DNA from 2 places in the Streptomyces sp. a15 genome. Region 2 is predicted to be linked to the other one. Evidence: predicted binding sites of a transcription regulator. Region 2 holds the regulator's gene; the other holds the start of a gene.
The links. The regulator HrcA, encoded in region 2, represses chaperone genes, less so after heat shock. The targets are predictions, from matches to a motif close to TTNGCACTCNGNNNNNCNGAGTGCNAA.
Positions count from the first base shown of each region.

Region 1 (14,394 bases), on a different contig from region 2:
ACGTCACGCCAGCCCAGGTTGGCCGAGTAGGCGGCGATGCCGCGGTCCTCGTCGACGATGCCGGGGACGGCGACGCCGGCGGCGGCCGCGGGCTCGCCGAGGCGCTCGATGCCGTACGCGCGCAGCTCGGCGGCGAAGCCGAGGATGCCTTCGACGACCGCGTCCGGCCCGCGCTCGCGCCCGGTGGCGCGGCGGGCCTGGTGCAGTAGCTCGCCGCTCGCCCCGACGAGGGCGGCCTTCATCCCGGTGCCGCCCACATCGAGGGCGATGACGTGTTTCACGGGGACAGTCTGGCCCGTGAACCCTCAAGAGGTCTAGTCCACTCACGTGGTGTAGACCTTGTGGGAGCAATATGTATGACCTTTCGAGAGTTTCGATGATCGACGATGTTGGAGCGATGGCAGTGCAGCGGGGTAGGGCGGGAACGATCGCGGCGGTGTCCGCACTGGGTCTGACGGCGGTCCTCGGGGGCTGCGGGCTCACCGGGGACTCGGGCGAGGTGACGCTGAAGCTGGTCGCCGCCGACTACGGCGACAGCACGGCCAACAGCTCGAAGAAGTACTGGGACGCGCTGGTCAAGGAGTACGAGTCGGAGCACGACGGGGTACAGGTCGACGTGAGCGTGTACTCCTGGAGCGATGTCGACCGCAAGGTCAAGGAACTGGTCGACGCCGGCAAGGCGCCCGACATGGCGCAGATCGGCGCGTACGCCGACTACGCGGACGCGGACGAGCTCTACAAGGCCGAGGACCTGGTCTCCATACCCGTCCAGGCCGACTGGATCCACCAGCTCTCTGACGCGGGCGAGGTGAACGGCGTCCAGTACGGCATGCCGTTCGCCGCCTCCACCCGGCTGCTCTTCTACAACAAGACCCTCTTCACCGAGGCCGGCATCACCCCGCCGACCACCTGGGACGAGCTGGCCACGGACGCCGAGGCGCTGAAGGCCCAGGGCGTGAAGTACCCGTACGCGCTGCCGCTCGGGCCGGAGGAGGCGCAGGCCGAGACCATGCAGTGGCTGCTCAGCGGCGGGGGCGGTTACACCGACACGCTCGGCACGTACAGCATCGACTCCTCGGAGAACACCGGCACCTTCACCTGGCTGAAGAACGACCTCGTCGCCAAGGGACTGACCGGGCCGGTCGCGCCCGGGAAGCTCGACCGGGCCGACGCGTTCGCCGCGTTCGCGAACGGGGACGTCGGCATGCTCAACGGGCACCCCTCGCTGATGAAGATGGCCGCCAAGAAGGGCGTGAAGTTCGGCATGGTGCCGATGCCCGGCAAGGACGGCGAGAGCAAGCTCTCCATGGGGGTCGCCGACTGGATGACCGCCTTCAAGGAGAACGGGCACGCCGAACAGATCGGCGACTTCCTCGACTTCGTCTACAGCGAGAAGAACGTCCTTGCCTTCTCCCGGGAGTACGACCTGCTCCCGGTCACCAACTCCGCCTCCGCGGTCATGAGCGCGGCGAAGCAGGACGCCGACCTCAAGCCGTTCCTCGACGAGCTACCGCTGTCCGAGACGTATCCGGTGGGGGAGACGTCCTGGGCGCGGGTCAGCGCGGCCGTGAAGCAGCGGATCGGGGCCGCCGTGGCGTCGAACGGGAGCCCGGCGACGGTGCTGAGCCGGCTCCAGGCGACGGCTGCGGCGGCGCAGACCACCGAGTGACGGGTGCCGGTGTCAGTGCTGGCGGCTAGCGTGCGGGTATGGACGAGGAGCGGGACCTGGATCGCAGGGAGCGGGAGATTCTCGCGCTGGAGCGGCGTGGGTTCAGCGGGCCCGGGCTGAAGGAGCGGGCGATACGGGAGGAGCTGGGGCTGGCGCCGGTGCGCTACTACCAGCTGCTGAACGCGTTGCTGGACGACGCGCGGGCGTTGGCGTTCGACCCGGTGACGGTGAACCGGTTGCGGCGGGTACGGGACGCACGGCGGGCGGAGCGGTAGGAGCGCCGCCCCTTTCGGCCTTCGACTCGGTGGGTCGAGAGGTGACCATTCAAGACACCGAGACGGGTGGTGGGTGGGCATAGGTCCGGGGGGCTGGGGGCGGAGCCCCCAGGCGGTAGGGATACGCCGTTAAGGTCGACTCATGGGCAGCCACACGGACTCCACAGACCCGAACCTCACTGACCCTCTGCCGACGCCTGCGACCCCGGCGGGGCGGGACGGGCTCGACGCCCTTCTCGCCAGGCCCGGGCGCGCGGTCGTCGCCGTCGACTTCGACGGCACCCTCGCCCCGATCGTGGCGGATCCAGACCAGGCCCGGGCGCACCCGGACGCCGTACCCGCGCTGGCCGCGCTCGCTCCGAAGGTCGCCGCCGTCGCCGTGGTCACCGGCCGCCCGGCCGCGGTGGCCGTTCGGAACGGGGGCTTCGCCGGGGTTCCGGGGCTGGAGCACCTCGTCGTCCTCGGGCATTACGGCGCCGAGCGCTGGGATGCCCGTACGGGAACCGTCAGCGCCCCCGCCCCGCACCCCGGTGTCGCCGCCGCCCTCGCCGAGTTGCCGGGCGTGCTCGGCGGGGCCGGTGTCGGGCAGGGGGCGTGGGTCGAGGAGAAGGGGCGCGCGGTCGCCGTACACACCCGGCGGGCCGCCGATCCGCAGGCCGCGTTCGAGGCCCTGCGCGATCCCCTCACCGAGCTGGCCACCCGTCACGGCCTGATTGTCGAGCCCGGCCGGCTCGTCCTCGAACTCCGTCCGCCGGGGATGGACAAGGGCGTCGCCCTCCTGGAGTACGTCCGTGAGATCGACGCCACGTCCGTCCTCTACGCCGGCGACGACCTCGGCGACCTCCCCGCCTTCGCCGCCGTCGACAAACTCCGCTCCGACGGCACCCCGGGCCTGCTGGTCTGCAGCGGCAGCGACGAGGTCGCCGAGCTGCGAGAGCGGGCGGACGTGGTCGTCGACGGCCCGGAGGGGGTCGTAGGCCTGCTGCGGGCCCTCGCGACGCGGCTCGGTCGGGACTGACTCCTGACTCCCTCCGGGATCAGGCCTTCAGCGCACCCAGCTGCTCCAGGAACCACTGCGCCGGCGGCAGGGCCGTCGCCGCCGCGGTGAGCCGCTTCGTCCGCTCGGCCCGTTCGCCCGCCGGCATGATGAGCGCCGCGTGCAGCGCGCCCGCCGTCCCGACCACGTCGTACGGGTTGACGGCGATCGCGTCCTCGCCCAGCTCCTCGAACGCCCCCGCCTCCCGCGACAGCACCAGCACGCACCCCTCGTCGGAGACCACCGGGACCTCCTTCGCGACGAGGTTCATGCCGTCCCGGATGGGGTTGACGAGGGCCACGTCGGCGAGGCGGTACGCGGCAAGGGAGCGGGCGAAGTCGTCCTTCAGGTGGAGCAGGACCGGGGTCCAGCCCGGCGTGCCGTACGCCGCGTTGATCTCGTCTGCCAGCCGCTGCACCTCCGCCATGTACTCCCGGTACACGGCGAGGTCCTGGCGGGACGGGTAGGCGAACGCCACGTGCACCACCCGCTCGCGCCACTCGGGGTGGTCGTCGAGCAGCTGCCGGAAGGCGAGCAGGCCCCGCACGATGTTCTTGGACAGCTCGGTGCGGTCGACCCGGACGATCGCCTTCCGCGCGGTCCCGTCCGGCGCCTCGCCGATCTCCGCCCGCAGCGACCCGATCCGCTCCTCGACGTCCGCCTCGTGCGCCCGCTTCCGCAGGAAGTCCGCGTCCGCGCCCAGCCCGTGCACGCCGATCTGCGTGTCCCCAAGTCCCCCGACGAACTCCTTGCAGCACGCGGTGAAGGCGTCCGCCCAGCGGTGGGTGAGGAAGCCCAGCCGGTCCGCGCCGAGCATGCCGCGCAGGAGCTGGCCGGCGATGTCGTCCGGCAGCATCCGGAAGTACTCCGGCGGCGCCCACGGCGTGTGGGAGAAGTGGCCGATCCGCAGGTCGGGGCGCAGCTCGCGGAGCATGCCCGGGACCAGGGCGAGGTGGTAGTCCTGCACGACGACCGCCGCGCCCTCGGTCGCGTCCTCGGCCAGCGCCTGGGCGAACGCGCGGTTGTACGTCTCGTACGACGCCCACTGCCGCCGGAACTCCGCGTCGAAGACCGGCTCCAGCGGGGTCTGGTACAGCATGTGGTGGACGAACCACAGCACGGAGTTGGCGATGCCGTTGTACGCGTCGGCGTGCACGTCGGCAGGGATGTCGAGCATGCGGACGCCCGGCTCGCCGACGCCGCGCCGTACCGCCTCGCGGTCGCCGTCGCCGAGCGCCGAGCACACCCACAGCGTGCCCGCGTCGGACCCGATGGCGGACAGTCCCGAGACCAGCCCGCCGCCACCCCGTTTGGCGTGGAGCGAGCCGCCCGTACCGTCTGGGCGCACCTCGTACGAAACCGGGCCGCGGTTGGACGCGACGAGTACCTCAGCACTCCGAGCAGCCTGCGTTGAAGCCATACGCCACAACCTAGCCCGGCCCGGAAACAATCAAACGTTCGGGCGGCTCCGAGGGCCGTATACGGCCCCTGTACGGCCTTCGTACGGCCCTCGGATGCCGGAACACACCCGGTCAGGCGACCTTTCGATGCGCGTACTCCGCGATCTCCACCATCGGCGGCCGCTCCTCCGTGTCCACGGAGTAGGTGCGCGGCTCGAAGCCGTCCTCGCCCCGTTCGAACTGGGTGAGGGAGGGACGGATCAGGTGCCCGCGGGCCAGCCGGAGCTGGGCCGTGCGGTAGATCGCGGCGGACATGCGGCCCAGTGCCTGGCCGTCCTGGTGGCGGTGCTTGCGCACCCCGACGTCGACCTGGGCGAGCGCGTCGAGGCCCACCAGGTGCAGGGCGTCGACCAGCATGCCCAGCTCCACGCCGTAGCCCACCGGGAAGGGGAGCTGTTCGAGGAGCGAGCGGCGGGCCGCGTACTCACCGCCGAGCGGCTGTACGAAACCGGCCAGCTGCGGCCAGTGCATGTTCAGCAGCGGGCGGGCCATCAGTTCGGTGACCCGGCCGCCCTGACCGGCAGCGCCGCCGAGGGGACGGTCGTACATCCCCTTGACCAGCTGGACCCCGGGTTCGGTGAGCAGCGGCCCCACGATCCCGGAGACGAAGTCGGAGGAGAACTCCTTCAGGTCGGCGTCGATGAAGCAGATGATGTCGCCGTTGGTGGCCAGGAGCGAGCGCCAGAGCACCTCGCCCTTGCCGGGGGCGACCGGTATGCGGGGGAGTATGTCGTCGCGGTGGACGACCCGGGCCCCCGCGGCGGCTGCCACCTCGGACGTGCGGTCGGTCGATCCCGAGTCGACGACGACGATCTCGTCGACGAGCGGGACCTGTTGCATGAGGTCGTGACGGATCACGGCGACGATGTCACCGACCGTCTCCTCCTCGTTGAGCGCGGGCAGCACGACACTGACCGACTGTCGCGTGGCGCGTTTCGCTGCCAGGATCTTGTGGAGCGGGCGATCGGTCTTCGACCAGGAGCGAGTGCTCAGCCAACGCTCGACCTCATTCAGCACGGTGCGCGGCTCCTCTGCGTTCTCTCGGCGAGCGTGTGATCCATGCCTCTTGGTGGAACATGTGATCCATCTCGCGGTTCGGACGGCTATCTCAACTGTCCTGGCCTTCGGTTACAGTCTTGAACAACGCTGATGACCATCGCATGTCGGGGTCGGCGTTCCGTTTCAACGATCAACAACTACATACCGCTCATCCAGAGGGGCAGAGGGATACGGCCCGATGAAGCCCCGGCAACCCTCCAGCCGGTCTCGTAGCGATCAGTGACGATCGTTTTAGCGAGGCTCCCCGGCTAGGGAAGGTGCCAAATCCGTCTCACGGCGAGATGCGTCGTGAGGAAGATGAGGAGAAAGGGCCTCGCCTCACATGGCTGCGCAGACTGTTGCAAGCACCACGGACACCACCGCGAACGTCCCCGCGGACTCCCCCGTCGACCTCGGCCCCGCCGCAGCGCTCAGCTGCCGCGAATGCGGCCACCGCGTGCCCCTCGGCCCGGTCTTCGCGTGCGAGGAGTGTTTCGGCCCGCTCGAGATCGCGTACGACTTCTCCGCATACGACACGGAGGAGCTCCGCAAGCAGATCGAGGCGGGACCCGCGAACATCTGGCGCTACGCGCCGCTGCTGCCCGTCCCGGCCGACGTGGCGGACAAGCCCAACATCAACCCCGGCTGGACCAAGCTCGTCAAGGCCGACAACCTCGCCCGCGAGCTGGGTGTCGACGCCGGCAAGCTCTTCGTCAAGGACGACTCCGGCAACCCGACGCACTCCTTCAAGGACCGCGTCGTCGCCCAGGCCATCGAGGCCGCCCGCGCCTTCGACTTCACCACCCTCTCCTGCTCCTCCACGGGCAACCTGGCCGGTGCGGTGGGCGCCGCGGCGGCCCGCGCCGGCTTCCGCTCCTGCGTGTTCATCCCGCACGACCTGGAGCAGGGCAAGGTCGTCATGGCCGCGATCTACGGCGGCGAGCTCGTCGGCATCGAGGGCAACTACGACGACGTGAACCGCTTCTGCTCCGAGCTGATCGGCGACCCGGCCGGCGAGGGCTGGGGCTTCGTCAACGTCAACCTGCGGCCGTACTACGCCGAGGGCTCCAAGACCCTGGCGTACGAGATCTGCGAGCAGCTCGGCTGGCAGCTGCCGGACCAGCTGGTCGTCCCGATCGCCTCCGGCTCGCAGCTCACGAAGATCGACAAGGGCCTGCAGGAGCTGATCAAGCTCGGGCTCGTCGAGGACAAGCCGTACAAGATCTTCGGCGCGCAGGCCGAGGGCTGCTCGCCGGTGTCCGTCGCCTACAAGGCCGGACACGACGTCGTACGGCCGCAGAAGCCGAACACCATCGCCAAGTCGCTGGCCATCGGCAACCCGGCGGACGGGCCGTACGTGCTCGACATCGCGCGGCGTACGGGCGGTGCGGTGGAGGACGTCAACGACGAGCAGGTCGTCGATGCGATCAAGCTCCTTGCGCGGACCGAGGGCATCTTCGCGGAGACCGCCGGTGGTGTGACGGTCGGCGTCGCGAAGAAGCTGATCGAGAACGGGCTGCTGGACCCGGCCAAGACCACGGTCGTGCTGAACACCGGCGACGGGCTGAAGACGTTGGATGCGGTGGCGGGGACGGGGCTTACTGCGACCATTCGTCCGAACCTTGAGTCGTTCCGTGAGGCTGGTCTCGCTTAGTTCCATTCGTCTGCGGGCCGGTGGGGGCTGGTCGCGCAGTTCCCCGCGCCCCTTCAGGGCGCTTACCTGACCGGAGGTCACATCGTGAGCGTTACCGTCCGCATCCCCACCATCCTGCGCACCTACACCGGCGGCAAGGCCGAGGTCGTCGCCGAGGGGGGCACCCTCGCCGAGGTCATCAGTGACCTGGAGAAGAACCACACGGGTATCGCCGCCCGTGTGCTCGACGACCAGGGCAAGCTGCGTCGGTTCGTCAACGTGTACGTGAACGACGACGACGTCCGCTTCGAGCAGGGACTGGAGACCGCGACCCCGGACGGTGCCGGCGTCTCCATCATTCCGGCCGTTGCCGGAGGCTGATCATTACCGTCGGTAACGCCGGTTACTGAGAGTTCAACGAATTGCCCCCTCCGTGAGAGAAGCGGAGGGGGCAATTCAATATGGTTGAGCGCGGTACAGTTGGGGAACGCGATGCCGACCTGCGGGTCGTAAGCCCTTGAATTCAACCTTGCACCCGACAAGAAGTAGCCAAAGTGTGTGCTTCTTTCGCGGCTTTTGTGCTTTTTGTGGGGCCCGACTTGCCCCGAATTCGGGTGAATTCTCACCACATTCCGGACCGTGCGCGTCCAGAATTCTCGTCCGATTGACCTGTTGCAGACGGCAGTTGGACAGATACATTCGGCCGCGGTCGACGCGTTCCGGCGCACGCCCCCAACCATGTGGGGGGTGAGGTCTGACCCGGATCCGCGAAGTGTGGATCTGTGCAAGGGCCAGTAATAGGGGAGTTAGGCATGGCTCAGGGCACCGTCAAGTGGTTCAACGCGGAGAAGGGGTACGGCTTCATCGCGGTCGACGGTGGTGCGGATGTTTTCGTCCACTACAGCGCGATTCAGATGGACGGCTACCGCACCCTGGAGGAAGGTCAGCGGGTTGATTTCGAGATCTCGCAGGGCCAGAAAGGGCCGCAGGCGGACATGGTCCGACTGGCGACCGGCTGAAGCACGCGCCGACTGACAGCGACGTTCTTCTGTTCTTCGGAGGGCTCGTATCCCATGGGGAGTCATGGGTTACGAGCCCTCCGGCATGTCCGGCGCCGGGTCCCCGCGGCGGTGCCGACCTCTGAGAGGCGCTTGCACTCGACAGGGGCGAGTGCTAATCATTGGCGTTAGCACTCTGAAGGTGAGAGTGACAACGAGGACCGGGTCGGTGAGGCCCGCAGGCCATGTGGGGCAAGGAACCACGAGGCAGGCAGGCCGTCCGTCGCGGGCGCCAGCGCGGTCCGGAGAAATCCACCCCCTGTCCGGGAGGACCACTTCACATGGCCAAGATCATCGCGTTCGACGAGGAGGCACGGCGCGGTCTCGAGCGCGGGATGAACCAGCTCGCCGACGCCGTCAAGGTCACCCTTGGCCCCAAGGGCCGCAACGTCGTCCTCGAGAAGAAGTGGGGCGCGCCCACGATCACCAACGATGGTGTTTCCATCGCCAAGGAGATCGAGCTCGAGGACCCGTACGAGAAGATCGGCGCCGAGCTGGTCAAGGAAGTCGCCAAGAAGACGGACGACGTCGCCGGCGACGGAACGACCACGGCGACCGTGCTCGCCCAGGCGCTCGTGCGCGAGGGTCTGCGCAACGTAGCCGCCGGCGCCAACCCCATGGCTCTCAAGCGCGGTATCGAGAAGGCCGTCGAGGCCGTCTCCGGTGCCCTGCTCGAGCAGGCCAAGGATGTCGAGACCAAGGAGCAGATCGCCTCCACGGCCTCCATCTCCGCCGCCGACACCCAGATCGGCGAGCTCATCGCCGAGGCGATGGACAAGGTCGGCAAGGAAGGCGTCATCACCGTCGAGGAGTCCCAGACCTTCGGTCTTGAGCTTGAGCTCACCGAGGGTATGCGCTTCGACAAGGGCTACATCTCGGCGTACTTCGCGACCGACATGGAGCGTATGGAGGCGTCGCTCGACGACCCGTACATCCTGATCGCCAACTCCAAGATCGGTTCCGTCAAGGACCTGCTCCCGCTCCTCGAGAAGGTCATGCAGTCGGGCAAGCCGCTGCTGATCATCGCCGAGGACGTGGAGGGCGAGGCCCTGTCGACCCTGGTCGTCAACAAGATCCGTGGCACCTTCAAGTCCGTCGCCGTCAAGGCTCCGGGCTTCGGTGACCGCCGCAAGGCGATGCTGAACGACATCGCCATCCTCACCGGCGGCGAGGTCATCTCCGAGGAGGTCGGCCTCAAGCTGGAGAACACCTCCATCGACCTTCTGGGCCGTGCCCGCAAGGTCGTCATCACCAAGGACGAGACCACCATCGTCGACGGTGCCGGCTCCTCCGAGCAGGTTCAGGGCCGGGTCAACCAGATCCGCGCCGAGATCGAGAACAGCGACTCCGACTACGACCGCGAGAAGCTCCAGGAGCGCCTGGCGAAGCTCGCGGGCGGCGTGGCCGTCATCAAGGCCGGTGCCGCGACCGAGGTCGAGCTCAAGGAGCGCAAGCACCGCATCGAGGACGCCGTTCGCAACGCGAAGGCGGCCGTCGAGGAGGGCATCGTCGCCGGTGGTGGCGTGGCCCTGCTCCAGGCCTCCTCGGTCTTCGAGAAGCTGGACCTCGAGGGTGACGAGGCGACCGGCGCCAACGCCGTGAAGCTCGCCCTGGAGGCCCCGCTCAAGCAGATCGCCGTCAACGGTGGTCTCGAGGGTGGCGTCATCGTCGAGAAGGTGCGCAACCTGCCCGTCGGCCACGGCCTGAACGCCGCGACCGGTGAGTACGTCGACATGATCGCCGAGGGCATCATCGACCCGGCGAAGGTGACGCGCTCCGCTCTGCAGAACGCAGCCTCCATCGCCGCGCTGTTCCTCACCACCGAGGCCGTCATCGCCGACAAGCCGGAGAAGGCGGGCGCTGCCCCGGCCGGCGGCGGCATGCCGGGCGGTGACATGGACTTCTGAGCCTCTTCGTAGGGCTCGGATCAGGTCCGTTCGTTTCGAGGGCGGCACTTCCTGTCGTAAGGCAGGGGGTGCCGCCCTCGGGCGTGTCCGGGATCACTGCGCGGGCGGAATGCCGTGGCGGACGGGGCGGTTGGCAGGTGCGTACTGTCTATGCGTACGCACATACTGCCTGGTACCTCCAGAGGAGCCCTCCACGTGACCGTCACCGCCTCCGAGTTCACCTCCCGCGCGGCGAAAGTCCTGTCCCGGCCCGTTGCCCTCAACGGCCTCACCGTCCCGAACCGCATCGCGATGGCGCCCATGACCCGCGCGTTCTCCCCGGGCGGTATCCCGGGCGCGGACGTGGCGTCGTACTACGCGCGCCGCGCCGCCGCGGGCGTCGGCCTGATCGTCACCGAGGGCACCTACGTCGGCCACGAGTCGGCGGGGCAGAGCGACAGCATCCCGCGCTTCCATGGTGAGGAGCAGCTCGCGGGCTGGGCGAAGGTCGCGGCCGACGTGCACGCGGCGGGCGGCACCATCGTGCCGCAGCTGTGGCACATCGGCATGGTGCGCGAGCAGGGCCAGCCGCCCTACGCCGACGCCCCCGCCGTCGGCCCCTCCGGCCTGCGTATCGGCGCGGACGAGCCCACCGGCAAGGCGATGACCCAGCGGGACCTGGACGACGTCATCGGCGCGTTCGCCGAGGCCGCCGCGGCCGCCGAGCGCATCGGCTTCGACGGCGTGGAGATCCACGGCGCCCACGGCTACCTCGTCGACCAGTTCCTGTGGGCGGGCACCAACCGCCGTACGGACGCCTACGGCGGTGACCCGGTGGCCCGGGCGAAGTTCGCGGAGGAGATCGTGGCCGCGGTCCGCGAGACCGTCTCGCCCGACTTCCCGGTCATCTTCCGCTACTCGCAGTGGAAGCAGGAGGCGTACAGCGCACGCCTCGCCGAGACCCCGGAGGAGCTGGAATCCATCCTCGCCCCGCTCGCCGCGGCCGGGGTCGACGCCTTCCACGCCTCCACCCGCCGCTACTGGCTCCCCGAGTTCGACGGCTCCGACCTCAACCTGGCCGGCTGGACGAAGAAGCTCACCGGCAAGCCCGTCATCACCGTCGGCTCGGTCGGCCTCGACGGCGACGTCATCAAGTCCTTCCAGGGCGAGGGCGCCCCGGTCAAGGGCATCGACGACCTGCTCGACCGCCTGGAGGCCGAGGAGGTCGACCTGATCGCCGTGGGCCGCGCGCTGCTCCAGGACCCTCAGTGGGCGGCGAAGATCCTCGCCGACCGCTTCGACGAGCTGAAGCCGTACGACGCGGCGGCGCTGAAGACGCTGTCCTGAACTGCAACTCCCGTCTAGTGTCCGGGAGATGCGGATACTGCATCTCTCGGACACCCATCTGGAACGCACCGACGCCCCCAACAAGCACGGCGTCAACGCCACCGAGTCCCTGCGCCTGATGCTCACCGAACTCCGGCACCAGCGGGGCGTCGACGCGATCGTCGTCACCGGGGACCTCGCCGACGACGGGGCGGTGGAGGCGTATACGGCCCTGAAGGAGCTGGTGGGGGAGTTCGCGCGGAGTCTCGGTGCGCCGGTGTTCTACCAGTGTTCTTGACCAGTGCTCCCCCATTTGCGGGGGAGGTGAAGGCCATCTCGTGGTGGCGACGCGGAGTGTCGCGGCTTCGTTCCGGCGAGGCCGGACGCTGCTTCACGCGGGGCGTTGCTGTTGCTCGATGTACTGGCTGACGACGGTCAGGGGGGCGCCTGCGCAGGAGGCGGCGAGATAGGACCCGGACCACAGGTGGCCGCCCCACAGATAGTGCCGGAGGTGCTGGGCGTGCTCCCGGCGCAGATGGCGGGAGGAGACGCCTTTGAGGGAGTTGACGAGGCGGGACAGGGCGACCTTGGGCGGGTAGCGGACCAGGAGGTGTACATGGTCCTGCTCGCCGTTGAACTCCACGAGCTCGGCTTCGAAGTCGGTGCAGACGTCCCGCATGACCTCCTCGCACCGCGTCAGGATCGGGTCGGTGAACGCCCCGCGCCGGTACTTAGTGACAAAAACCAAATGAACATGAAGGTCATAGGCCGCATGGCGACCGGTCCTGACCATTTGATTTGGTGTCCATCGGGGTGACATGGACCAATGCTAGTGTCCGATGCCATGGACCAACCAGGGCTGGTGAAGAGGCAGTTCGGGCATCGCGCCCGGCTCGCCCTGTCCCCTGCCCAGGCAGCAGTCCTGGACGGGCAGGCCCACACTGCCCGCGCCCTGTGGAACGTCCTGCACGACTGGTGGCAGATGCTGCCGCGGGACAAGCGCACCCTGGACGCCGCCGACACGGCGATCCGCCAGGCCCGCCGGGAGATCGACTGGATGGGCGGACTGCCCGCCCAGGCCGCTCAGGCAGTGCTGAAAACCTACTTCCAGGCCTGGAAGAACTGCTGGGAGGGCCGCGCCTCCGCGCCCGAGTTCAAGGCCCGCTTCCGCACCCCGCTCACCCTGGACGTTCCCCAGGGCCGCGACCTCCACGTGACCCGGGTCCACCGCCGCTGGGGCATGGTCAACATCCCCAAGCTGGGCCGCGTGAAGTTCCGCTGGACCAAGGACCTGCCCGTCGGCAGACGCGCCGACAAGGGCAACCGGATCACCGGAGCAAGGCTGGTCAAGGACGCCCTCGGCTGGCACATCGCCTTCCGCATCACCACCCTGGAACCCGCCCCGGCCCCGCACACCGGGCCGGAGGTCGGCATCGACGCCGGCATCGCCGTCCCGCTGGCGCTCTCGGACGGCAACGACTTCCACCACGGGCCCTGGCTCACGAAGAAGGAACAGGACCGGCTCCTGGAGCTGGAGCGGCGGGCCGCGCACCAGAAGTCCTTCCGTGACCCCGGTGAGCGCACCAGCCGCCGGCTGCACCACACGTACGACCGGATCGCGGGGTTGCGCGCGAAAGCCAAGCGCCGACACCTCGACTGGCAGCACCAGACCACCACGACCATCGCCCGCACCTACGGCACCGTCGTGGTGGAACAACTCACGATCACGAACATGGTCAAGTCCGCCAAGGGCACCGTGGACCACCCCGGCACTCAGGTCGCGCAGAAGTCCGGTCTCAACCGGGTCATCCACGCCGAGGCCTGGGGCCGCACCACCACCATGCTGGCCTACAAGACCACCAGGCACGGCGGAACCCTCCACAAGGTTCTCGCCCCCGGCACCTCCCAGCGCTGCCACGCCTGCCGGTATACCACCGCAGGCAGCCGGGAGTCCCAGGCCGTGTTCGTGTGCAGGAACCCCGCGTGCGGCTGGTCCGGCAACGCTGATACCAACGCTGCCCGCAACGTTCTCGCCGCATACCGGGCGGGCCACGCGCTCGCCCCGGCTGCCGGAAGGTGCAGTCGTCAGACGCGGAAACGCGCCAAGCCCACCACCGCAAGGTAGGAGGGAATCTCCTTCGCTCACGAAGGAGAGCACTTCAAGAACTGACCTGGACGGCGCCCGGGCGGAGGCGCGCTGGGTGCCTGCCACGCGCTGGACATCCCGCTGCTCTTCGGTACGTTCGCCGCCGACCTCGGCATCATGCTGTTCCCCGGCGGAGAGGTCCCGCCGGAGGGGCGGGCGCTGTCGTCCCGCTTCCGGGAGTCCTGGACGGCGTTCGCGAGGACGGGCGACCCGGGCTGGCCGGCGTACGACACGCAGCGGCGGCTGGTGCAGGTCATGGACGCCGATCCGCAGGTCAGGGCGTATCCGGAGGAGGCGTCGAGGAGGCTGTGGGAGGGGTACGAGTTCGCGCCGATGCCGCTGCTGGCGTGAGCGTGCCCTACAGGTTCCCGAGCGGCTCGATGTCGACGCGCACCGGCGTGCCCCACACCCGCAGCACCTCGTAGTCGGTGAACTCGTGCACGAGCCGGTAGGCCATGGCGGCCCGGGGTCCGCGCCGCTGGGCGGCCAGATAGAGCTCGGCCTCGTGCCGGTCCCGGCGCGGTGTCCCGCACAACTGCCACGCCTGTCCGTTCCACAGCTCCGGCAGCCACCGCTGCTGGGGCTGCGGCCGGTCCTCGCGCACGCCGTACCGGGAGGGCGTGGGGTCGCTCGGGTGCGGTTGCGCGGAGGGCCCGTTGTACTCGGAGCGGCGGGCCACGCGGCGCCGGGTCTCGCAGAGCAGGCAGAGATCGTGGGCGTTCTCGTCGACGGGCCCGTTCGGGTGCTCGGGGCAGCGCGTGGAGGGCACGGCGCCGGTGACGCTGTCCTGCAGCAGATCCAGGGCACGCTTGAGATCGGCCTTGACCTCATGGAGCCGGCCGTCCGGGGTGTCCCCGGTGAGGGCCT
Region 1 covers NZ_JBWLKM010000012.1:56,138-70,531, forward strand. The annotation lists gene AC5P09_RS15445 (ROK family protein) at 1-281, opposite strand, end outside; gene AC5P09_RS15450 (ABC transporter substrate-binding protein) at 398-1,669, shown strand; gene AC5P09_RS15455 (DUF3263 domain-containing protein) at 1,708-1,944, shown strand; gene otsB (trehalose-phosphatase) at 2,087-2,962, shown strand; gene AC5P09_RS15465 (alpha,alpha-trehalose-phosphate synthase (UDP-forming)) at 2,982-4,400, opposite strand; gene AC5P09_RS15470 (glucosyl-3-phosphoglycerate synthase) at 4,513-5,457, opposite strand; SAM riboswitch class I at 5,645-5,803, shown strand; gene thrC (threonine synthase) at 5,822-7,132, shown strand; gene AC5P09_RS15480 (MoaD/ThiS family protein) at 7,217-7,492, shown strand; gene AC5P09_RS15485 (cold-shock protein) at 7,924-8,130, shown strand; gene groL (chaperonin GroEL) at 8,451-10,076, shown strand; gene AC5P09_RS15495 (NADH:flavin oxidoreductase) at 10,272-11,402, shown strand; gene AC5P09_RS15500 (metallophosphoesterase family protein) at 11,431-11,679, shown strand; gene tnpA (IS200/IS605 family transposase) at 11,773-12,201, opposite strand; gene AC5P09_RS15510 (RNA-guided endonuclease InsQ/TnpB family protein) at 12,226-13,506, shown strand; partial or broken gene AC5P09_RS15515 (carboxylesterase/lipase family protein) at 13,530-13,878, shown strand; gene AC5P09_RS15520 (hypothetical protein) at 13,886-14,394, opposite strand, start outside.
Region 1: a site for HrcA is predicted at 8,298-8,324, ahead of groL (chaperonin GroEL). Genes of this name have one in related genera too.

Region 2 (14,394 bases):
CCCTTTCTGAGCCGCTTCTTTCGCATGCCCTGGGAACGCCCGTGTTCGCCCGCACCACCCCTTGGTCCCTCGTTGCCCTTTTCACGGCCGGGTACCTCGCCCCGTACCTCCTCCCGACCACCGTCGGCAGGCTCGACTCGGGGCTTCCGCTGTCCGCCACGCAGGCGGGCGCCATCGGCAGTGCCCTGCTGCTGAGTTCGGCGTCGGCGGGCTTCCTGCTCGCCTCCCGCGTCGAGCGGATCGGCGCCCGGACCCTGGCCCGCGCCGGACTGGCCCTGGCCTTCGTCGGCTACGGCACCGCCGCCCTGACCGCCTCCGTCCCGGCCGTGGTCGCGGGCGCCCTGCTCGGCGGCTTCGGCTCCGGTACGGCCACCACGGTCGCCGCCACCGGGATCGCCGCCCAGCCGGATCCGCACCGCACGACCACACTGGGCCTGCTGAGCGTCTCCGCGCTCGCGGGCACGGTCTATCTGACGGTCCCGCACCTCGGCCCCGCCCACGGACTGCCGCTCGCCGCGATCGCCCTGACCGCGGCCGCCGTCTGGCCCCTGACGAGCCGCCTCCCGGTCCGTACGGCCGCCACCCGGCAGGCCCGCCGGAACCAGGACCCGCTGCCCCACCTGCGCGCCGGTCTCGTCCTCGCCGTCGCCATGCTCTTCTGGTCGCTCGCGCAGAACTCCCTGTGGGGCGTCAGCGGCCGGATCGGCCTCACGCAGGCGCATCTGACGGAGGCGACCGTCGGTGTCGTCTTCGCCGTCGCGCTGGGCGCCGGGCTCCTCGGGGTGATCGGCGCGGGCGCGCTCGGGCCGCGACTCGGCCGGGCATTGCCCGTCGGCGCGGGCACCGTCCTCATCGCCGGCTGCATCGCGCTGAGCGCCTCCGCCACCGACCTGCCGACCTTCGCGGCCGGCGAGATCGCCTGGAACACGCTCTACCCGATCGTCCTGTCGTACGTCATCGGCCTCGCCGCCTCCCTCGATCCGCGCGGCCGCTGGGCGGTACTCGTCGGCTCCGCGTCCTCGCTCGGGACAGCGGCCGGTCCCCTCATCGGCAGTCTGCTGGCCGCCGAGGCCGGCTTCCCGGCCATGGGCGCGCTGCTCGCCCTCGGGCTCCTGGCCGTCACCCTCCCGATGACCGCTGTGGCTCTGCACACCGGCGGGCGCCCCCTGCTCACCGGCGCGGTGCGCCGCCGGGGCGGCACCCCGGCCGCCGTGGTCGCCGCCTCGACCGGGACCCCGGCGGACGCGCTCCCGCAGGCGGGTCTCTCCGAACAGCCGGTCGTGGAGATCCCGATCGACGCCCCGGCCGTCCCTGCCCGGCAGTCCTACGACACGGCAGGACCCCGGCAGGCGGGCACCGCCGCACCGGGGTCCTGACAGACCGACGGCCTACGGGAACTCGTACGCCTCCACCTCCGCCAGATACCGCGCCCGCCGCTCCTCGTCGTGCTCCAGGAAGGACGCGACGAAGGAGTTGCGGGCCAGCTCACGCAGCCGGTCCTCACCGAGACCCAGCGCCTGGCGTACGGCGTCGAAGTTGTCGCCCGCGTAGCCGCCGAAGTAGGCCGGGTCGTCGGAGTTGACCGTGCACAGCAGCCCGGCCTCCAGCATCGCGGGCAGCGGGTGCTCAGCGAGGACGTCGACGGCACGCAGCCGGACGTTGGAGAGGGGGCAGAGGGTCAGCGGGACGCGGTCCCGGACGAGCCGCTCGACCAGTTCGGGGGACTCCATGCACCGCAGCCCGTGGTCGATCCGCTCGACGCCGAGTATGTCCAGGGCCTCGGTGATGTACTCCGGCGGCCCCTCCTCACCGGCGTGCGCCACGCGCCGCAGCCCGAGCGCGGCGGCAGCCTCGTACACCTCCCGGAACTTCACCGGCGGATGCCCGACCTCGGCCGAGTCCAGCCCGATGCCGACGATCCGGTCGAGATACGGCTTCGCCGCCTCCAGGGTCTGCAGCGCCGACTCGGCGGACTCGTCCCGCAGGAAGCACATGATCAGCTGAGTGGAGACGCCGTGCGCTGACTCACTGTTCCCCAGTGCCTGCCACAGCCCCTCGACGACCGTCCCCATGCCGGCCCCGCGCGCGATGTGCGCCTGCGGGTCGAAGAAGATCTCCGCGTGCCGCACGCCCTGCGCGGCGGCGCGGGCGAGGTAGGCGTTCGCCAGGTCCGCGAAGTCCTGCTCGGTGCGGAGCACGGCCATGAGCTCGTAGTACAGGTTCAGGAAGGACTGGAGGTCCTCGAACTGGTACGCCTTGCGCAGCTCGTCCGTGTCGGCGTACGGCAGCTCGACATCGTTGCGGGCGGCCAGCTCGAAGGCCAGCTCCGGCTCCAGGGTGCCTTCGATATGGAGGTGCAGTTCAGCTTTGGGGAGGGACATCGAAGCATGGTACGGGGGTTTCACCGACGCTTCGGAACCGGCACCCTCAGCAGATCGTGCGCGACCGTCAGCTCCCCCTCGAACCCGGCGGCCCGCGCCTGCCGCTCGAACTCGTCCGGCTCGGAGTAGCGCTGGCTGAAGTGGGTGAGCACGAGATGCCGTACGCCGGCGTCCCGCGCGACGCGCGCTGCCTGAGTGGCCGTCAGGTGGCCGTGCTCGACGGCCAGTTGTTCGTCCGCGTCGAGGAAGGTCGACTCGATGACCAGCAGGTCGCAGCCCTCGGCCAGCGCGTGCACGCCGTCGCACAGCCGGGTGTCCATGACGAACGCGAACCGCTGGCCGCGCCGCGTCTCGCTGACGTCGTCGAGCAAGACGCCGTCCAGCGAACCGTCGCGCTGGAGGCGGCCGACGTCCGGGCCCTTGATGCCGTGCGCGGCGAGCCGGTCGGGCAGCATGCGGCGGCCGTCGGGCTCGATCAGGCGATAGCCGTAGGACTCGACGGGGTGGGAGAGCTTGCGGGCCTCCAGGGTGTAGCCGCCCGGTTCGGCGATCACCCCGTCCGCGCTCACCGGCGCCTCGACGAGCTCGACCGTCTCGCGGTAGGCGGTGGCGTACCGCAGCCGGTTGAAGAACCGCTGCCCCGAGCGCGGATAGTGGGCGGTCACCTCGTGCGGGACCCGGTCGAGGTTGATGCGCTGGATGACTCCGGCGAGGCCCAGCGAGTGGTCGCCGTGGAAGTGCGTGACGCAGATCCGGTTCAGGTCGTGCGCGGCGACCCCGGCGCGCAGCATCTGCCGCTGTGTGCCCTCGCCGGGGTCGAACAGGATGCCCTCGCCGTCCCACCGCAGCAGGTAGCCGTTGTGATTGCGGTGCCGGGTCGGGACCTGGCTCGCGGTGCCGAGGACCACCAGTTCACGTACGGACACGTCGAGTTACCCGGGGGGCCACTCGAGGCCGCGGCCACCGAGGACGTGCGCGTGGGCGTGCCAGACGGTCTGCCCGGCGCCGCTGCCGGTGTTGAAGATGATGCGGTAGCTCTCCAGCTTCTCGTCGTCGGCGACGGCCTGGGTCTCGCGCAGCACGTCGGCGGCGAGCTCCGGGGCGGCGGTGGCGAGCGCGGCGGCGTCCCTGTGGTGGGCCTTCGGGATCACCAGGACGTGGGTGGGCGCTTGGGGGTTGATGTCCCGGAACGCGACGGTCGTGTCGGTCTCACGGACGATCGTCGCCGGGACGTGCCCTTGGACGATCTTGCAGAACAGACAGTCGTCCTGAGGTTCCCCTGCCATGCGTGTGCCTCCTTCACGCCGGTGATCTCCTATAGGGGCATGCTATCGAGGTAGAGGCCCGCCTCTTGTCCGACCGAGTCGGGTGGTGGGTGGGCGCAGGCCGGGGGTCTGGGGGCGGAGCCCCCAGGGACGGTCACGGCAACGTGGGCGGCTCCTTGGCAGGCGCCGACTCCAACGCCTCCAACGCCAGCCGAACCGCCTCGTCCAGCTGTACATCCCGCCCCGCCGCATAGTCCTGCGGCCGCTGCACGACCTCCACGTCCGGGTCGACGCCGTGGTTCTCGACCCCCCACTCGTACCCCTCCAGCCAGAACGCGTACTTCGGCTGCGTGATCAGCGTCCCGTCGACCAGCCGGTACCGGCTGTCGATCCCGATCACCCCGCCCCACGTCCGCGTCCCGACCACCGGCCCGATCCCGAGCGCCTTGATCGCCGCGTTGACGATGTCCCCGTCGGACCCGGAGAACTCGTTGGCGACGGCGACGACCGGCCCGCGGGGCGCGTCCTGCGGATAGCTGTACGGCCGCATCCCGCGCGGCACGGCCCAGCCGACGATCCGCCGGGCCAGCTTCTCGACGACGAGCTGGGACGTGTGCCCGCCCCGGTTCTCGCGGACGTCGACGACCAGCCCTTCCCGTGCCACCTCCACCCGCAGGTCTCGGTGGATCTGGGCCCAGCCGGGCGCCTGCATGTCCGGCACGTGGAGGTAGCCCAGCCGGCCGCCGGACTTCTCGTGGACGTACGCCCGCCGGTCCGCGACCCACGCGTGGTAGCGCAGCGGTTCCTCGTCCGCCGTCGGGACGACCACCGCGTGCCGTACCTCGCCCCCGCCGGACGGCGAGATCGTCAGCTCGACCGGCTTGCCCGCCGTACCGACGAGGAGCGGCCCGGGCCCGGTCACCGGGTCGACCGGCATCCCGGCCACCGCCACGATCGCGTCCCCGGCGCGGACCGCGACACCGGGGGCGGCGAGCGGGGAGCGGGCGTCCGGGTCGGAGGTCTCGGTCGGCAGGATGCGGTCGATGACCCAAGTGCCGTCCGCATGGCGGGAGATGTCCGCACCGAGCAGGCCCTGCCGGGGCCCGCCGCCGTGGCCGCCGCGCGGGACGACGTAGGCGTGCGAGGTGCCCAGCTCGCCCTGGACCTCCCACAGCAGGTCGACGAGGTCGTCGTGGGTGGCGACCCGGTCCAGCACCGGACGGTAGCGGTCGAGGACGCCGGGCCAGTCGACCCCGTTCATGTCCGGGCGCCAGAAGTGGTCCCGCATGACGCGGCCCGTCTCCTCGTACATCTGCCGCCACTCGGCCGCCGGGTCGACTCTCTGCCGTACGCGGGTGAGGTCGACGGTGATGTTCGTGTCGCTGTCGTCGTCGTTCGAGGCCCGCCGGTCGCTGGGGACGACCTTGAGCCGGCCGTCGGTCCACAGCAGGACCCGCTTGCCGTCGCCGCTGACGGCGAAGTGGTCGGCGTCGACGGCGAGGTGCTCGATGCGCTGCTGGGCGAGGTCGTAGCGCTCCAGCTCGGTGTGCGGGTCCGGGTCGTCCGGGGTGGCCCGGGAGGAGCCGAGGACCCCGCGCACCGGGTGCCGCAGCCACAGCACGCCGTCCTTCGCCGCGCGCAGGTTGGAGTAGCGGGCCGCCTCGACCGGGAAGGGCACGATCCGGTCGGCGAGGCCTTCGAGGTCGATGCGGGTGGCCGGGGTGCCCTCGCTGTCGGGCGTCTCGTCCTTGTCGGGGGCCTCGAAGGGGCGGCCGTGCCGCTGCGGGCCGAACGGCGAGGGCGTGGTCGCGGCCAGCGTGATCAGGTGCGGGCGGTCGCCGACCACGAAGGCCAGGTCGAAGACGTGCTCGTCGTAGACCGGGTCGAAGGAGCGGTTGGACAGGAAGGCGAGGTGCTTGCCGTCGAGGGTGAAGGCCGGGGCGTAGTCCCGGAACCGCAGCGGGGTCGCCTCGGTGACCGACAGGTCGGTGGTGTTGGCGAGCCGCAGCTGGCGCAGCGGGCCGGGACCGGGGTGCGACCACGCGAGCCAGGCCGAGTCGGGCGAGAAGACCAGCCCGGAGACGTCGCCCTCCTCGCTGCGGTCGACCTCGCGGACCTCGCCGGTCTCGCGTTCGACGAGCAGGACGCGTCCGTCGTGCGCGGCGACCGCGGCGCGGCTGCCGTCGGGTGCCATGGCCAGCCCGAGGACGCGGCCCAGCTGCCCGGCGGCGAGGCGACGCGGAGTGGCACCGGGCGCGTGGCCGGTGGCGGGCGCGAACTCCAGGGCGTCGTCGCCCTCGGCGTCCGTCACCCACACCACCCATTCCTCGCCCTCGGCGCGGAAGGTGCGCGGCAGCCGGGCCCGTACGCCGGGTTCGGCGGAGAGTGCGCGGGCCGGTCCGGCGCGGTGGGTGACCCAGTGCACGGCGCCGCGCACGGCGACCGCGCTGCCGCGCGCGGTGTGGTCGGGGGCGGCCGACCCGAACCAGCGAGTGGCGTTCACCGTGAACGGCTGCCGGTCGGTGTGCTGCCCGCCGAGCCGCACGTCGAGGCGGCGGGGCTCGGCGCCGTCGAGGTCGTCGAGGATCCACAGTTCACCGGCGCAGGAGTACACGACCCGGGTGCCGTCCCCGGCCGCGTGCCGGGCGTAGTAGCCGTCGAGTGGGGTGTGCCGCCGCAGGTCGGAGCCGTCGGCGAGGGAGGAGTACAGCGCGCCCGTGCCCTCGTGGTCGGACAGGAAGGCGATCCGGTCCCCCGTCCACACGGGGTACTCGATGTTCCCGTCCAGGTCTTCGTGCAGCCGTACGAACTCCCCGGCACCCTCCCCGTCGCGGACGTCCCTGTCGATCCACAGCTTGCCCGCCGTACCGCCGCGGTACCGCTTCCACCAGGCCGCCTCGCGTCCCATCGGCGCGGACAGCAGGACCGTGCCGGGACCTCCGTGGGCGACATCGCCGACGGGTCCGTACGGCAGGGTCGTGGCCGGGCCGCCGTCGAGCGGGATCGCGCGGGCCCAGCTGCGGCGGAGGCTGGCCTGGCCGTAGGTGCTGAGCGCGAGGACCTCGCCGTCCGCGGTCCAGCCGCGCACCTGGGTGCGGGAACTGCCCCAGTGGGTCAGGCGTTTGGACGGTCCGCCGTCGACCGGGGCGATGTGCACCTCGGGGGCGCCGTCGCGGGTGGAGGTCCAGGCGACGGTGGTGCCGTCGGGCGAGATACGGGGGTGGGTGACCGGCACGTTGTCGGCACTGACCCGCCAGGCCCGGCCGCCGTCGAGCGGGGCGAGCCACACGTCGTCCTCGGCGGTGAAGGCGACCAACTCGCCGTGCAGGTGGGGGAACCGGAAATACGCTGAGGTTGCGGCGGTCGCTGACTGTGTCACCCGATCACCCTATGCACGCCCGGCGACCGGGGACAGGGGTTTGAACCAGGTTTGGATCACGCGCCCGACCGCCTCGACCGCGGCTCACTTGCCGTCCGGCCAGCACTGCGGCGCCTTCTGGCAGTAGACGGTCTTGGTGACGGTCACCGTGACCGTCGGCCCCGGCTGGTCCGGGTTGTTGACGGGCGGGGTGGTCCGCGCGTTGCAGTTCCCCAGCCCCTCCACGTGGAACCACTCCTTGCCGTCGATCTTCGCGGTGAGGTCCCCGCGTACACACGCGCCGCTGACCGCGCGGGTGACCTTGCCGGTGACGGTGATGTCCTTGCCGTCGTCGGTCTCGCCCTCGCAGTCGACCTCGGCGACGGCGTTCTCGGTGGCCGTGGGCGTCGAGCCGCTGTCGCCGTACGAAGCCGTGCAGTTGAGCCAGCGCACATCCGCGTTCTGCCGCTCCAGCTCGTCCGTCACGGTCTGGTCGGTCGTGTACGCCACGGTCGCGGAGTTCAGTCCGCTCGGATCGCAGGCGACCGTCCCGCCCACGGCGAGCCCGCCCAGCACCACCGCAGCCGCCACCCGCCGCCCGCGCGACCGACGCCGAATCCTCCTCAACGCCCCCATGCGCGGCAGCCTGCCACCGCCCCGGCCGTCGCGGTAGAGCGCATATGGCCACCCCGCGCGCCCCACCTCTACCGTGGACGGATGCGCAAGCAACACAGCCCGCGAAGGCTCGTCGTGGACGAGCGGACCGTCTACCTGTGGACCGTCCGCCACTGGCACGGCGACGGCGAGCCCTGCCGCGAGACCCTCAGCCTGAACCGCGACGGCATCCGCACCCGGATCGTCTTCCGGTCCGGCGAGGGACGCGACGCAGGCGGCGGCTACCCCGGCCACTCGGGCGGCGTGAGCGACGCCCACGGCCACTACGCCAACCTGAACGAACCCGGCGTCGTACGCGCCCTGGTCGACGAGGCGTCGAGGCGCGGACTGCTGTCCGGCGGCGGCGAGTTGGACGGCTGGGACCTGCTGCCGGCCGTGGCCGTCAGCCGCGCAGCAGCAGCCACTCCTGAAGCTCCACCAGGTTGCCCTCCGGGTCCTTGAGGTGCGCGACCCGCATCCGGTCGGTCATCGCGGCCGGTCCGTAGAGGAGGGTCGCCCCGCGGGCGGTGACCTGCGCGCAGTAGGCGTCCAGGTCGTCGACGCGCAGCACCACCAGGGAGCGGTGGCCGGTGGCCCCGTCGCCCAGCTCGTCGCCGAGGACCGCGGACATCATGTCCCGGTCCTGGAGGGCGATTCCCGCGGAGCCGACGGCCGGGCTGAACTTCTCGTACGGCCCCTCGGCCGCCCCCGACTGGGGCTTCAGGCCGAGGACCTCCGCGTAGAAGCGGTAGCAGGCGGCGAAGTCGCCGACGAGCAGGCGTACCTGGGCGAGTTCCATGAACCGTTCTCCCGAGGGCAGGGGTCAGGACCAGCGGCCGGAGCGGCCGAGGAGCAGGGCGGTCGCGGCGGTCCCGGCGGTCGACGTGCGCAGCACGGTGGGTCCGAGCCGGTAGGCCTTCGCGCCCGCCTCCTCGAAGAGCGCCAACTCCTCGGGGGAGACGCCGCCTTCGGGGCCGACGACGAGCACGATCTCGCCCTCGGCGGGCAGTTCGGCGGTGGCCAGGGTCTCCGTGCCGCTCTCGTGCAGGACGGCGGCGAAGTCGGCTTTGGCGAGAAGTGCCGCAACCTGTTTGCTCGTCGCTGCGTCCGCGACCTCGGGGAAGCGGACCCGGCGGGACTGCTTGCCGGCCTCGCGGGCGGTGGCCCGCCACTTGCCGAGCGCCTTCAGACCGCGGTCGCCCTTCCACTGCGTGATGCAACGGGAGGCCGCCCAGGGCACGATCGCGTCGACGCCGGTCTCGGTCATCGTCTCGACGGCCAACTCACCCCGGTCACCCTTGGGAAGAGCCTGGACGACGGTGATACGGGGGGACGGGGGAGGTTCCTCGGACACGTCGGCCATGTGGACGATCAGCCGGTCCTTGCCCTCGGTGCCGACCACCTCGCACTCGGCCCGGCGCCCGGCACCGTCCGTGAGGACGACCCTCTCCCCGGGCCGCAGCCGCTTCACGGAGACGGCGTGGCGCCCTTCGGGGCCGTCGAGGACGTACCGCCCGGCGTCGTCGGTGTCGAAGTGCTCGACGACGAACACCGGCGCCGTCACAGCGCCCCGCCGCGCGACAACGCTGTCCCGGCGGCGCCGAGTTCGGCCGCCAGCACCTCCACCAGCTGCCCGGCGGGCAGTTCGCGGGCCATCCGGTACCCCTGCCCCGCCCACAGCGCCATGCCCTGCGCGTCGCCCGCCTTGGCGGCCGCCTTGCGCAGCGGCGAGGTCAGGTGGTGGATCTCCGGGTAGGCCGCGGGGGCGTACGGGCCGTGCTCGCGCAGGAAGCGGTTGACCAGTCCGCGGGCCGGGCGGCCGGAGAAGGCACGGGTCAACTCGGTACGCACGTAAAGGGGGTTGGTCAGTGCCTGCTTGTGCACGGCGCTCGCACCGGACTCGGGCGTGGCGAGGAACGCCGTGCCGAGCTGGGCCGCGCTCGCGCCGGCGGCGAGCACGGCGGCGATCTGGCTGCCGCGCATGATGCCGCCGGCTGCGACGATCGGGATGGTCACGGTCTCGCGGACCTGCGCGATCAGCGAGAGGAGGCCTATGCCGGCGCCGTCGGTCTCCGGGATGTCACGGTGCGTGCCCTGGTGGCCGCCCGCCTCCACGCCCTGCGCGATCACCGCGTCGGCACCCGCCCGCTCCACGGCGAGGGCCTCCTCCGCGGTGGTCGCGGTGACCAGGGTGAAGGTGCCGGCCCGGCGCAGCGAGTCCAGGACGTCCGGGCTCGGCACACCGAAGTGGAACGACACCACCGGCACCGGGTTGTCGAGCAGCACCGCGAGCTTGGCCTCGTAGCCGTCGTCGCGGCCGCTCTCCGGGTCGCCGAGCTCCGTCTCGTACCAGGCGGCCTCGCCGGCCAGCTGGTGGGCGTACACGTCGACGGCGGCCGCAGTAGGGGGTGCGGCGACAGCCGCTCCGGTGGAGCCGGTGCTTGCACCGGGGTACTCCGGCTGCGGCATGAAGAGGTTCGCGCCGAAGGGGCGGGCCGTGAGGCTCCGCAGCTGCTTGATCTCCTGATACAGGCCGTCGGCCGTCTTGTACCCGGCGGCGAGGAACCCCAGCCCGCCGGCCTCGGACACGGCCGCGGCGAGCGTCGGCACGGAGACGCCGCCCGCCATGGGGGCCTGCACGATCGGATAAGGGAAGAGATCGGTCAGTGCGGAGGACATGACGGCATGTTGTCACGTCCTCCGAACAAGTCCGAATCGAACCTTCCGCCTGGCATAGGCCAACGGCACCGGCGAGAACTCGGCCCCGTCAGCGACCGTTGAACGCATCCTTCAACCGCGAGAACAATCCCTGCTGCCCCGGCTGGAACTGCCCCAGAGGCCGCTCCTCGCCCCGCAGCTTGGCCAGCTCGCGCAGCAGCCGCTCCTGCTCGGGGTCCAGCTTGTTCGGGGTCTGGACCTCGACGTGGACGATGAGGTCGCCGCGCCCGCCGCCGCGCAGGTGTGTGACGCCGCGGCCGTGCAGCGGGATCGACTGGCCGGACTGGGTGCCCGGGCGGATGTCGACCTCCTCCAGGCCGTCGAGGGTCTCCAGCGGGACCTTGGTGCCCAGGGACGCCGCGGTCATCGGCAGCGTGACCGTGCAGTGCAGATCGTCGCCGCGCCGCTGGAACTGCGAGTGCGGCAGCTCGTGGATCTCCACGTACAGGTCACCGGCGGGACCGCCACCGGGCCCGACCTCGCCCTCGCCGGCGAGCTGGATCCGGGTGCCGTTGTCGACACCGGCGGGGATCTTGACGGTGAGGGTCCGGCGGGACCGTACCCGCCCGTCGCCCGCGCACTCCGGGCACGGCGTCGGGACCACCGTGCCGAAGCCCTGGCACTGCGGGCAGGGGCGCGAGGTCATGACCTGGCCCAGGAAGGACCGCGTCACCTGCGACACCTCACCGCGGCCGCGGCACATGTCACACGTCTGCGCGGAGGTCCCCGGCGCCGCGCCCTCACCACTGCAGGTGGTGCAGACGATCGCCGTGTCGACCTGGATGTCCTTGGTGGTGCCGAAGGCCGCCTCGTCGAGCTCGACCTCCAGCCGGATCATCGCGTCCTGGCCGCGCCGGGTGCGCGAGCGCGGACCCCGCTGGGACGCCGTACCGAAGAAGGCGTCCATGATGTCCGAGAAGTTGCCGAAGCCGCCCGCACCGAAGCCGCCCGCGCCACCGGCGCCGCCGGCCTGCGAGAGCGGGTCGCCGCCGAGGTCGTAGACCTGCTTCTTCTGCGGGTCCGACAGCACCTCGTAGGCGGCGTTGATCTCCTTGAACCGCTCTTGGGTCTTCGGATCGGGGTTGACGTCCGGATGCAGCTCGCGTGCGAGCCGCCGGAAGGCCTTCTTGATCTCTTCCTGCGACGCGTCGCGGCGCACGCCGAGAACGGCGTAGTAGTCCGTGGCCACTTACGACTCCGCCAGGATCTGTCCGACGTACCGTGCCACTGCGCGTACCGCTCCCATCGTTCCCGGGTAATCCATGCGGGTCGGTCCGACCACGCCGAGCTTGGCGACTGCCTCGCCGCCCGAACCGTAGCCGACCGACACCACCGAAGTGGAGTTGAGTCCCTCGTAGGCGTTCTCGTGACCGATGCGTACGGTCATGCCCGAATCCCCCGCCTCGCCAAGGAGCTTGAGAAGCACGACCTGCTCCTCCAAGGCTTCCAGAACGGGCCGGATGGTGAGGGGAAAGTCATGTCCGAAGCGGGTGAGATTGGCGGTGCCGCCGATCATCAGCCGCTCCTCGTTCTCCTCGACGAGCGTCTCCAGCAGAGTGGAGAGCACCGTCGAGACGGTGCCGCGGTCCTCGGTGTCGAAGCCCTCTGGCAGGTCCTCCACCAGCTGCGGCACATCGGCGAAGCGGCGACCGGCGATCCGGCTGTTGAGCCGCGCCCGCAGATCGGCCAGCGACGCCTCACCGAACGGCGCCGGGCAGTCGACCATCCGCTGCTCGACCCGCCCCGTGTCCGTGATCAGGACGAGCATCACGCGCGCGGGGGCCAGCGACAGCAGCTCGACGTGCCGCACCGTCGACCGCGTGAGCGACGGGTACTGCACGACGGCGACCTGCCGCGTCAGCTGCGCGAGCAGCCGTACGGTCCGCGCCACGACGTCGTCGAGATCGACGGCGCCGTCGAGGAAGTTCTGGATCGCGCGCCGCTCGGGCCCGGTCATCGGCTTGACGCCGGCCAGCTTGTCGACGAACAGCCGATAGCCCTTGTCGGTCGGGATCCGCCCCGCGCTGGTGTGCGGCTGGGCGATGAACCCCTCGTCCTCCAGGGCCGCCATGTCGTTACGCACGGTCGCCGGGGAGACACCGAGGTTGTGCCGCTCGGTGAGCGCCTTGGAGCCGACCGGCTCCTCGGTGCCGACGTAGTCCTGGACGATGGCGCGCAGCACCTGAAGCCTGCGTTCACTCAGCATCGCGCACACCTCCAGAAAGTCGACCCCTCGGCGCCCCGCCTGGCACTCGTCACATCCGAGTGCCAACGCACCCCGGCCAGTGTACGGCTGTCGGGTACGCCCGGGGCAAGGCCGGGCCTGCGAGGTCGTGCCCGAGGAGGCTTCCCCGCTAGCGTCGCGGTATGACGGTGACTTGGGAAGAGCTGCGGTGGGAGCGGCTGGCCACCGGGGTCGGCCGGTGCCGGCTTCCGGTCTGGGACTGCACGGCGGGGCTGGTCGTCGGGGCGGGCGCGGCCCTGCTGATCGACGCCGGGTCGAGCCTGGCGGAGGGGGTGCGGCTGCGGGCGCAGGCGGAGGAGCTCGCCGGCCACCGTGTGACCCATCTCGCGCTCACCCACCCCCACTTCGACCACGTCTTCGGGGCGGCGGCGTTCACGGGGGCGAAGGTGTTCGGCGCGGTCGGCATCGACACGGTGTTCACCGCCCGGCACGGCCGCGAGGAGCTGCGCGCGGACGCGGTGGGCAACGGGCTCGACGCGCGCCTGGCCGACGAGGCGGTCGACGCCCTGGCCCTGCCCCGCCATCATGTCTCCGGCGAGTGGACCCTCGACCTGGGCGGCGACCGCCAGGTCCTGCTGGCGAACGTGGGCCCGGCCCACACGGCCCACGACCTCGTGGTGCTGGTCCCCGGCTCGCCGGAGGTGGTGTTCTGCGGCGACCTCGTCGAGGAGTCCGGCGAACCCCAGGCGGGCCCCGACGCCGTACCGTCCCACTGGCCGGCCGCCCTGGACCGGCTGCTGGACCTGGGCGGCGAGGACGCGCTGTACGTGCCCGGTCACGGAGCGGTGGTGGACGCGGCGTTCGTACGGGCGCAGCGGGACGCCCTGGCCGCCCGCTTCGGCGTGTCGCTGTGACCGCCGCCGAGCTCCTCCTATCGTCATCCGAATGCGCCAGTACACTCCGGACCTGACCCCGCCGTGGAAGAAGCCCAAGCCGGCCCCCGAGGTCCCGGCCGAGCCCGGCCTGGTGGTCGAGGAGCCGGGGACGGGCTTCTGCGGTGCGGTGATCCGCTGCGAGGCGGGCACGGTCACCCTGGAGGACCGCTTCGGCAAGCACCGCGTGTTCCCCCTGGAGCCGCGCGGCTTCCTCCTGGAGGGCCGGGTGGTGACCCTCGTACGCCCCACCGGCCAGGCTCCGGTACGCCCCAACCGCACCGCCTCCGGCTCGGTCGCCGTCCCCGGCGCCCGCGCGCGCGTGGCCCGCGCCGGGCGCATCTACGTCGAGGGCCGGCACGACGCCGAACTGGTCGAGAAGGTGTGGGGCGACGACCTGCGCATCGAGGGCGTGGTCGTGGAGTACCTGGAGGGCGTCGACGACCTCCCGTCCATCGTCGAGGACTTCGCGCCGGGGCCGGATGCCCGGCTGGGGGTCCTGGTGGACCACTTGGTCCCGGGCAGCAAGGAGTCCCGTATCGCGGCGTCGGTGACCAGCGAGCACGCCCTCGTCGTCGGCCACCCGTACATCGACATCTGGGAAGCCGTGAAGCCGTCGGCCGTCGGAATCGAGGCCTGGCCCCGCGTCCCGCACGGCCAGGACTGGAAGACGGGCGTGTGCCGGGCACTGGGCTGGCCGGAAAACACGGGCGCGGTATGGCAGGCGATCCTGAAGCGGGTGGGCTCTTACCGGGACCTGGAGCCGGAGCTGCTGGGACGGGTGGAGGAACTGATCGACTTCGTGACGGCCCCGGAGTAAGGCCGCGCGCCAAGGGTTTTCGCCCCCGCCGCCCCTACCCGTCCCGTCCCTGGGGGCTGCGCCCCCAGACCCCCGCTTCGG
Region 2 covers NZ_JBWLKM010000056.1:85-14,478, reverse strand. The annotation lists gene AC5P09_RS36730 (MFS transporter) at 42-1,376, shown strand; gene AC5P09_RS36725 (adenosine deaminase) at 1,389-2,381, opposite strand; gene AC5P09_RS36720 (ribonuclease Z) at 2,402-3,307, opposite strand; gene AC5P09_RS36715 (histidine triad nucleotide-binding protein) at 3,314-3,667, opposite strand; gene AC5P09_RS36710 (S41 family peptidase) at 3,801-7,025, opposite strand; gene AC5P09_RS36705 (hypothetical protein) at 7,110-7,640, opposite strand; gene AC5P09_RS36700 (hypothetical protein) at 7,722-8,120, shown strand; gene AC5P09_RS36695 (VOC family protein) at 8,062-8,457, opposite strand; gene AC5P09_RS36690 (16S rRNA (uracil(1498)-N(3))-methyltransferase) at 8,482-9,222, opposite strand; gene AC5P09_RS36685 (nitronate monooxygenase) at 9,219-10,337, opposite strand; gene dnaJ (molecular chaperone DnaJ) at 10,426-11,565, opposite strand; gene hrcA (heat-inducible transcriptional repressor HrcA) at 11,566-12,582, opposite strand; gene AC5P09_RS36670 (MBL fold metallo-hydrolase) at 12,744-13,475, shown strand; gene AC5P09_RS36665 (DUF3097 domain-containing protein) at 13,507-14,313, shown strand.